2 regions of the Curtobacterium sp. Csp2 genome follow, and region 2 is predicted to be linked to the other one. Evidence: predicted binding sites of a transcription regulator. Region 2 holds the regulator's gene; the other holds the start of a gene.
The links. The regulator HrcA, encoded in region 2, represses chaperone genes, less so after heat shock. The targets are predictions, from matches to a motif close to TTNGCACTCGNNNNNNNCGAGTGCNAA.
Positions count from the first base shown of each region.

Region 1: a site for HrcA is predicted at 2,298-2,324, ahead of groES (co-chaperone GroES). Genes of this name have one in related genera too.

Region 1 is NZ_CP054593.1:420,665-425,074, reverse strand. It holds gene HUN59_RS02150 (ABC transporter substrate-binding protein) at 1-665, shown strand, start outside; gene rarD (EamA family transporter RarD) at 776-1,738, opposite strand; gene groES (co-chaperone GroES) at 1,909-2,205, opposite strand; gene HUN59_RS02135 (class I SAM-dependent methyltransferase) at 2,364-3,566, shown strand; gene HUN59_RS02130 (DUF4190 domain-containing protein) at 3,635-4,306, opposite strand.
Region 2 is NZ_CP054593.1:2,218,263-2,222,672, forward strand. It holds gene hemW (radical SAM family heme chaperone HemW) at 1-1,130, shown strand, start outside; gene HUN59_RS10745 (DUF4870 domain-containing protein) at 1,151-1,582, opposite strand; gene hrcA (heat-inducible transcriptional repressor HrcA) at 1,692-2,714, shown strand; gene dnaJ (molecular chaperone DnaJ) at 2,823-3,935, shown strand; gene HUN59_RS10760 (16S rRNA (uracil(1498)-N(3))-methyltransferase) at 3,935-4,410, shown strand, end outside.

The DNA.
Region 1 (4,410 bases), 1.8 Mb from region 2:
GCGGCCAGGTCGTCTACGGCGGCAAGGGCAAGGGGCAGGAGTTCCCGCCCGGACAGACGACGTTCTCGTCCGAGGTCACCGCGGCGCTCGCCACGAAGCCGGACGCGATCGTCGTGCTCGCCTTCGACGAGACGAAGTCGATCATCCCCGAGCTCAAGTCGCAGAACGCGGACATGGCGAAGATCTACATGTCCGACGGCAACACCGCGGACTACTCGAAGGACTTCGACAAGGGCACCCTCGAGGGCGCACAGGGCACCATCCCCGGCGCGAGCCCGAAGGACGAGCTGAAGCAGCGCCTGTCGGACTACTACCAGAAGACCGCCGGCAAGCCGCTCGCGGACTACTCGTACGCGGCCGAGTCCTACGACGCCACGACGCTCGCCGCACTCGCCGCGGTGAAGGGCAAGGGCACCGACTCCGGCACCATCCAGAAGAACATGGCCGCGGTGTCCGGCGCCGACGGCGGGACCGAGTGCACCACCTTCGCCGACTGCAAGAAGCTGCTCGACGAGGGCAAGGACATCCATTACACCGGCCCGTCCGGCATCGGTCCGTTCGACGAGAACAACGACCCGTCGAGCGCCTACATCGGCATCTACAAGTTCGACGGTGACAACAAGCCCGTGTACCAGAGCGCCATCCAGGGCTCGGTCTCGAAGTAACACCCCTGCAAGGACGACAGTCCCCCGCGGATCATCCGCGGGGGACTGTTGCGTGCGCCCGCCACTCCGGCAGACGGTCGGCGCCGGCCTGGAGGCACGGGTCGGTCCCGTCAGACCGGCTCGGCCGCCGTGGGTACGAGCGTCCGGCGCCTGGCTGCCCGGGCCGCCGCGAAGCTGTCGACCGTGAGCACGACGAGCGCCACCCACACGATCCCGAAGCCGATCCAACGCGCCGGCGGCATCGCCTCGTGCTGCACGACGACCCCGACGAGCAGCTGCATCACCGGCGCCAGGTACTGCGTCAACCCGAGCGTGGACAGGCTCACCCGCCGCGCCGAGGACGCGAAGAGCAGCAGCGGCACGGCCGTCGCGGGCCCGGTCAGCACCGTGACGAGGACGTGCGGCCAGCCCTCGCTCGTGAAGGTCACCCCACCGCCGAGGCCGGTGACCCCGAGCACGACGAGCGCGCCCACGGCGATCGGCAGGAGCCAGAGCGTCTCGATCGTCAGCCCGCTCAGCGCGTCGACCGTCCCGCCGACGCGCTTCTTCACCAGCCCGTACAACCCGAACGAGAACGCCAGTGTCAGCGAGATCCACGGGACCTGGCCGTAGCCGACGGCGATGACGACGACCGCCACGATGCTGATGCCGACCGCGGCCCACTGCGCCGCACGGAGCCGTTCGCGGAGCACCACGATCCCGAGGGCGATCGTCACGAGCGGGTTGATGAAGTACCCGAGGGCGGCCTCGACCGTGTGGCCCGTCGTCGTTGCGGCGACGTACACGGTCCAGTTGACCAGGATGAGGACGGCCGCGAGGCCCATCACGAGCATCACCCGGCGCTGGGCGAGCAGGGAGCGGGTGCGGAGCCACGAGCGGGTGACGGCGATCGCGACGGCGCAGAAGACCAGCCCGAAGACGATCCGCCACGCGACGATCTCGAACGCGCCGGCGGGGGCCATCGCCGCGAAGAGCAGCGGCATGAGTCCCCACAGCCCGTACGCAACGATCGCCTGGACGACACCGACGGATGCCTCGGAGCGGGCGGGGCGCGTCGGGGTCGGTTCACTCACGGAACCATCCTAGGAAGCCGGACCGACGCGACGGACCGGCACCGTGCCTCCCGGCCGGAAGGCGCACCGGACGTGTGTCGGACGCGAGCTGCACGCCCGCTGGACGCGTGCTGCACGCACGAACGCCCCGCCGGCCGGAGCCGTGCGGGGCGTTCGTCAGGTGCTGGGTGTCAGCGCTCGATGACCGCGAGGACGTCGCGAGCCGAGAGGACCAGCAGGTCCTCGCCCGAGTACTTGACCTCGGTGCCGCCGTACTTCGAGTAGATGACCTTGTCGCCGACGGCGACGTCGAGCGGCACGCGGTTGCCGTTGTCGTCGATGCGACCGGGGCCCACGGCGACGACCTCGCCCTCCTGGGGCTTCTCCTTCGCGGTGTCCGGGATGACCAGGCCGGAAGCAGTGGTCTGCTCCGCCTCGACCTGGCGGATGACGATGCGATCCTCGAGCGGCTTGATGGTGACGGCCACGGTGACCTCTTCTTTCTCGGTACTGACTCGGTACAGATGGGAACCGGTTGGCACTACGCACAGGAGAGTGCCAACGCGAGTCTAGGGACAGTCTGGCACTCGGTCAATCCGAGTGCCAGGCGGCTCCGGCCCTCTCGGCGACCTGGGAGGATCGAGGCGTGGACGCCGCCGATCTCGCACAGCTGCTGACCCCCGAGGGGATGGCCCTGCTCGACCGTACCCCCGGCATCTCCGACGGCGGCGAGATCGTCCGCGTCGTCTCCCGGCTCCGCGCCGAGGGCCACGACCCGGGGCTCGTCGCCGCCGTGCTCACCCAGGCGCGACTCCGACAGCGGGCCCGCGGCAAGTTCGGCGACTTCGCCGGGCGCATGCTCTTCACCGAGGCCGGACTCGAGCAGGCGACCCGGCTGCAGGTCGCCGCGTTGCACGCCGGACGCTTCGTCGGCGCCGGACTCACGCGGGTCGCCGACCTCGGCTGCGGGATCGGCGGCGATGCGCTGGCGATGGCCGCGCTCGACCTCGACGTCACCGCCGTCGACCGGGACGAGGTCACGGCGGCCGTCGCGACGCACAACCTCGCGCCGTGGCCGAACGCCCGGGTGGAGCTCGGCGACGCGGCCGGGTTCGACCTCGGTCGGGTGGACGGCGTGTGGATGGACCCGGCCCGTCGGACCGCCGGGCACGCGAACACCCGGCGGCTGGCGGACCCGGACGACTGGTCGCCGTCGCTCGACACGGTCTTCGCGGCCGCGACGACGACCCCGACGGGCGTCAAGCTCGGGCCGGGCATCGACCGCGACCTCATCCCGGACACGCTCGAGGCGCAGTGGGTCTCCGTCGACCGCGAGGTCGTCGAGCTCGTGCTCTGGTCCGGTCCCCTCGCCCGCCCAGGCATCCGACGTGCCGCGACGGTCATCGGCGCACACGGCACCGCGGAGCTGACCGCTCCCGGGGACACCGAGGACGTCGAGGTCGGCCCCGTCGGCGACTACCTGTACGAGCCGGACGGCGCGGTGATCCGCGCGCGGCTGATCGGGGACCTCGCCCGGTCGCTCGACGGCCGGATGCTGTCCGAGGGCATCGCGTACGTGACCTCGGACCGTGCGGTGGCGACGCCGTTCGCGCAGGGCTTCCGGGTGCTCGACACGATGCCGCTCGACGTGAAGCAGCTCGCGGCACGCCTGGCGGCGGAGGACGTGGGCACCGTCGAGATCAAGAAGCGGGGTGTGGACGTCGACCCGGCGCAGTTCCGGAAGCGGCTGCGGCTGCGGGGCCGGCGCGCGGTCACGCTCGTGCTCACCCGCCTGGAGGGACGACACACGGCGATCCTGTGCGAGCGGCTCGTCGACGTGGCCGGCTGAGCCCGCCACGGACGACGACGGGCCCCGCGTGGTTGCGCGGGGCCCGTCGCCGTGGTCGTCCGGGTTCGTCAGCCGACGAAGGCGCCGGAGTCGTAGCCGTAGGGGTCGGAGTACGAGCTGCTGAAGCCGGCGAAGACCACGAGCGCGATGATCCACAGGATCCAGAATCCGGTCATCACCCAGCCGGCGATGATGCCGGTCAGGGCGAGGGCACGGCCGCCCTCACCGTTCTGCTTGATCTTGCCGAGGGCGATGTGGCCGAGGATCGCGCCGGCGGGGCCGAGCAGGATCGCCATGAAGAACAGCGGGATCGCCCCGAGACCGAACACGATCGAGAGCACCGCGAGGGTGTTCGTCTTCGGGCGCTGCGCGTAGGGCTGGTACCCGGTGGAGGCGTAGGACGCCGCGTACGGGTTCGACTGCTGCTGCGGCTGGGCGTACGGGTTGCTCGGCTGCTGACCGTACTGGCCGCCCTGCTGCTGGCCGTACTGGGCACCGGACGGCTGCTGGTACGGGTTCGACTGCTGCTGCGGCTGCGCGTAGGGGTTCGACTGCTGCTGCGGCTGGCCGTACGGGTTCTGCTGCTGGCCGGGTGCCGAGTACGGGTACTGCGGAGCCGACCGGGGCGCGGACTGCGGCGCCTGGGACCCGGACGCGCTCGACGTCGGGTTCGAGGACCCGGTCGAGTTCGACGCGTTCGACGACTCGTCCGGCTTCGGCCACTGGTTCTGATCGGACACCGGTCCACCCCTCTCGGCGCCTGGTCGGTCGACGCCCGACCTGAATCCTCCCACAAGGACCCGCAGCGGGTTCAGCGCCCCGGGCTGCCCGACCCTCCGTCGGA
Region 2 (4,410 bases):
TCTGCCGGGTGCGCTGCGGCTACTGCGACTTCAACACCTACACGGCGTCCGAGCTCCGAGGGGTCCGCCGCGACGACTACGCCGGCCACGCGGTGCAGGAGATCGCCTGGGCGGCCGAGGTGCTCGACCGCTCCGGCGTCCCGCGCCGACCGGTCTCCACGGTGTTCTTCGGCGGCGGCACCCCGACGATGCTCCCTGCGTCGGACCTCGCGATGATCCTGCGGGCGATCGACGACACGTGGGGGATCCTGCCCGGGGCGGAGGTCACGACCGAGGCGAACCCGGACTCCGTCGACGCGGACGCGATCGGCACCCTGCAGCGCGCGGGCTTCACGCGGATGAGCTACGGCATGCAGTCCGCGGTGCCGAACGTCCTCGCGACGCTCGACCGCACGCACGACCCCGAACGGGTGCCCGTCGTCGTCGACCTCGCGAAGCAGCACGGGCTCGACGTCTCGCTCGACCTCATCTACTCGACGCCCGGCGAGTCCCTGGACGACTGGCGGACGTCACTCGACGCGGCGCTCGCGTGCCGGCCCGACCACGTCTCGGCGTACTCGCTCATCGTCGAGGAGGGCACGGCGATGGGCCGCGCGGTGTCCCGCGGCGAGCTCCCGGCCCCGGACGACGACCTCGCCGCCGACATGTACGAGCTGGCGGACCGGGTCCTCGGTGACGCCGGCTACACCTGGTACGAGGTCTCGAACTGGGCCCGGGCGGACGCGGACGGCAGTCCGGCGCAGCACGCGAGCCGGCACAACCTGTCGTACTGGAAGGGACACGACTGGTGGGGGATCGGACCTGGCGCGCACTCCGCGGTGGCCGGCACCCGCTGGTGGAACGTGAAGCACCCGGCCGCCTACGCGAACCGGGTGCTCGCGGGGGAGTCACCGGCAGCCGGCCGCGAGACGCTCGACGACGAGACCCGGTACGTCGAGCGCGTCCTGCTCGCCGCGCGGGTCCGCGGCGAGCTCACCACGGCGGAGCTCCGTCCGTCGGCACGCGAGCGCGTCGCCGGGCTCATCGCGCGCGGACTCGTGGACGGTTCGGCCGCGGTGCGGGGGCGGCTCGAGCTGACCCTGCAGGGTCGGCTGCTCGCGGACGCGGTGGTCCGCGAGCTGCTCGACTGACCTGGTCCTGCTCGAGCGGCCTAGTTCTTGATGAACTCGATCGTGAGCGGGTACTTGTAGAGGTCGCCACGGTTCGCTGCGATGGCCGCCATGATCGCGAAGACGATGACGAGCACCCCGATGATCGGGAGCAGCACGAAGCCGATCAGGACGATGCAGAGCAGCCCGGCGACGATGTACGCGATGGCCGCGGTGATGTGGAAGTTCAGCGCCGTGCGGGTGTGCTCCTTGATGAACGACCCACGGTCGCGGAGCACCAGGTAGGCGATCAACGGCACGAGGAAGTTGAAGAAGATGCCGCCGACGTGCGTCAGGGTCGCCCACAGCCGCTGGTCCTCCGGCGACATCGGCTGCGGGACCTGGTACCCCTGCGGGTACTGCGGTCCGCCGGGGTTCGCCGGCCCCCCGGGCTGCTGGTCGTAGGGCCCTCCGGGCTGCTGTCCGTAGCTCATGCCCAGAGCGTAGCGGGAGGGGCCCGCCCGGGTCCCGGTCCGTCGGCGGTCGGGCGTAGGATCAGCAGTCGAGACGTCCGAGTGCCAGCATCGAACGGAAGGGGTCCGGATGGTCAGCGAACGCTCCCTCGAGGTCCTCAAGGCCATCGTGCGGGACTACGTCGCGTCGCGCGAGCCCGTCGGCTCGAAGTCGATCGTCGACCGCCACGCCTTCGGGGTGAGCGCGGCGACGATCCGGAACGACATGGCCCTGCTCGAGGACGAACAGCTCATCGTGGCCCCGCACACCTCGTCGGGCCGGGTGCCGACCGACAAGGGGTACCGGGTCTTCGTCGACCACCTCGCGGCCGCCCGCCCGCTGTCCAGCGCGCAGCGCCACGCGATCGAGACGTTCCTCGGCACCCCGAACGACCTCGACGAAGTCCTCGGCCGCACCGTCCGGCTGCTCAGCCAGCTCACGAACCAGGTCGCACTCGTCCAGTACCCGTCGATGGTGCGCGCGCGGGTGCAGCACATCGAACTCGTCCGCCTCGGCGACACGCGGCTCATGGTGGTGCTCATCACCGACACAGCCCGGGTCGAGCAGCGCGTCGTCGAGACCGACGTCCCGCTCGACGAAGACGCTCTCGCCGAACTGCGCTCCGTGCTCAACGGCGCGTCCGTCGGGTTGCTCCTGCACGACGTGCCCCGGGCGCTCCGGGCGGTCCCGCAGCAGCTCCGCCCCGACGCCCAGACGCTCGCCGGTGTCGTCGTCGCGACGCTCATCGAGCAGGTCGCGGCGAACCGACAGGACCGCCTGGTGATGGCGGGGGCGGCGAACCTCGCGAAGAGCGAACGCGACTTCTCCGGCGGATTGTTCCCCGTGCTCGAGGCGATCGAGGAGCAGGTCACCCTGCTCCGGCTCTTCGGGGAGATGCAGCTGGACGACGTCGCGGTCGCCGCGAGCATCGGCGCCGAGAACGCCGAGTACGGGCTCGACGCCACGAGCATCGTCGCGGGCGGCTACCTGGCCGGCGGCGGCGAGGTCGCGCGGCTCGGGGTGCTCGGGCCGACGCGGATGGACTACGGCACGAACATGGCCGCGGTGCGCGCCGTCGCACGGTACCTGTCCAAGCTCCTGGGCGAACATTGACCGACCCGGCCCCCGACGGGCACAGGCCGCCCCGCCCGGGTGATCCGTGCCTCCAGACCGACCTGACCGGCGGCGAACGCCGCACCGACCGAACCGACTGAGGGATACGTGGCAGACCACTACGACGTCCTCGGCGTCCAGCAGGACGCCTCCGATGCCGACATCAAGAAGGCGTACCGCCGGCTCGCGCGCGAGCTGCACCCGGACGTGAACCCGAGCCCGGACGCGGCCGAGCGCTTCAAGGACGTGACGCACGCGTACGACGTGCTGAGCGACCCCGAGCAGCGGCGGCGGTACGACGCCGGACCGCAGGCGGACAGCCCCTTCGGTGGCGGCGCCGGCGGGTTCAGCGACATCTTCGACGCGTTCTTCGGCGGCGGCGGCGGTGGCGGGCGGGGCAACGGCCCGCGCAGCCGGGCCGAGCGTGGACAGGACGCCCTGCTGCGCATCGAGGTCGACCTCGACGAGGTCGTCTTCGGCACCCACAAGGACGTCGAGGTCGACACGGCCGTCGTCTGCGAGACCTGCAACGGCTCGTGCTGCGCGCCCGGCACGAGCCCGCGCACGTGCGACATCTGCGGCGGCAGCGGCCACATCCAGCGCCAGGTCCGATCGCTCCTCGGCAACGTGGTGACGAGCGCCCCGTGCGGCACCTGCCGCGGCTACGGCACCGTCATCCCGAGCCCCTGCCCGACCTGCCAGGGCCAGGGCCGCGTCCGTGCGCGCCGCACGATCCCGGTGGACGTCCCCGCCGGCGTCGAGACCGGGCTCCGACTGCAGATGCCCGGTCAGGGCGAGGTCGGTCCGGCTGGTGGCCCCTCGGGTGACCTCTACCTCGAGGTGAAGGTCCGCCACCACGACGTCTTCAGCCGCGACGGCGACGACCTGCTCGCGACGCTCGAGGTCCAGATGACCGACGCGATCCTCGGCGCGCACACCACGATCGACGGTCTGGACGGCCCGGTCGAGCTCGAGCTGCGCCCGGGCGTGCAGAGCGCCGACGTGCTCGTGATCAAGGACCGCGGGGTCACCAAGCTCCGCGGCAACGGTCGCGGCGACCTGCGCGTCGGCGTGCAGGTCGTCACCCCGACCAAGCTGTCGCACAAGGAGCGCCAGCTCGTCGAGCAGCTCGCGAAGTCGCACAAGGCCGCGAAGCCGCAGCTCGCCCGGTTCCAGCAGGGCATGTTCGGCAAGCTGCGCGACCGCTTCCTGCACTTCTGATGGCGTCCCTCCACCTGGTCGACCCGGGCACGCTCGACGGCGTCGGGGTCGGTGACACCGTCACGCTCGACGGTCCAGAGGGCCGGCACGCCGTGTCGGTCGCGCGGGTCCGTGTCGGCGAGGCCCTGCGCATCGCCGACGGCCGCGGCACGGTGGTGGCCGGGACGGTCGCGTCGACGGGTCGCGACGAGCTGACGCTCACCGTCGACGCCGTCACGGTCGAGCCCGCGCCCCGACCAGCGCTCGTGCTCGTGCAGGCGCTCGCGAAGGGCGGCCGCGACGAGATGGCGGTGCAGGCCGCGACCGAGATCGGGGTCGACCGCATCGTCCCGTGGGCGGCGACGCGGAGCGTGTCGCGGTGGGACGGCGCGAAGGTCGGGAAGGGTCGTGCCCGGTGGGCCGCGATCGCGCAGGAAGCCGCGAAGCAGGCCGTCCGGTCCCGCGTCCCCGAGGTGGACGCACCGGTGACGACGGC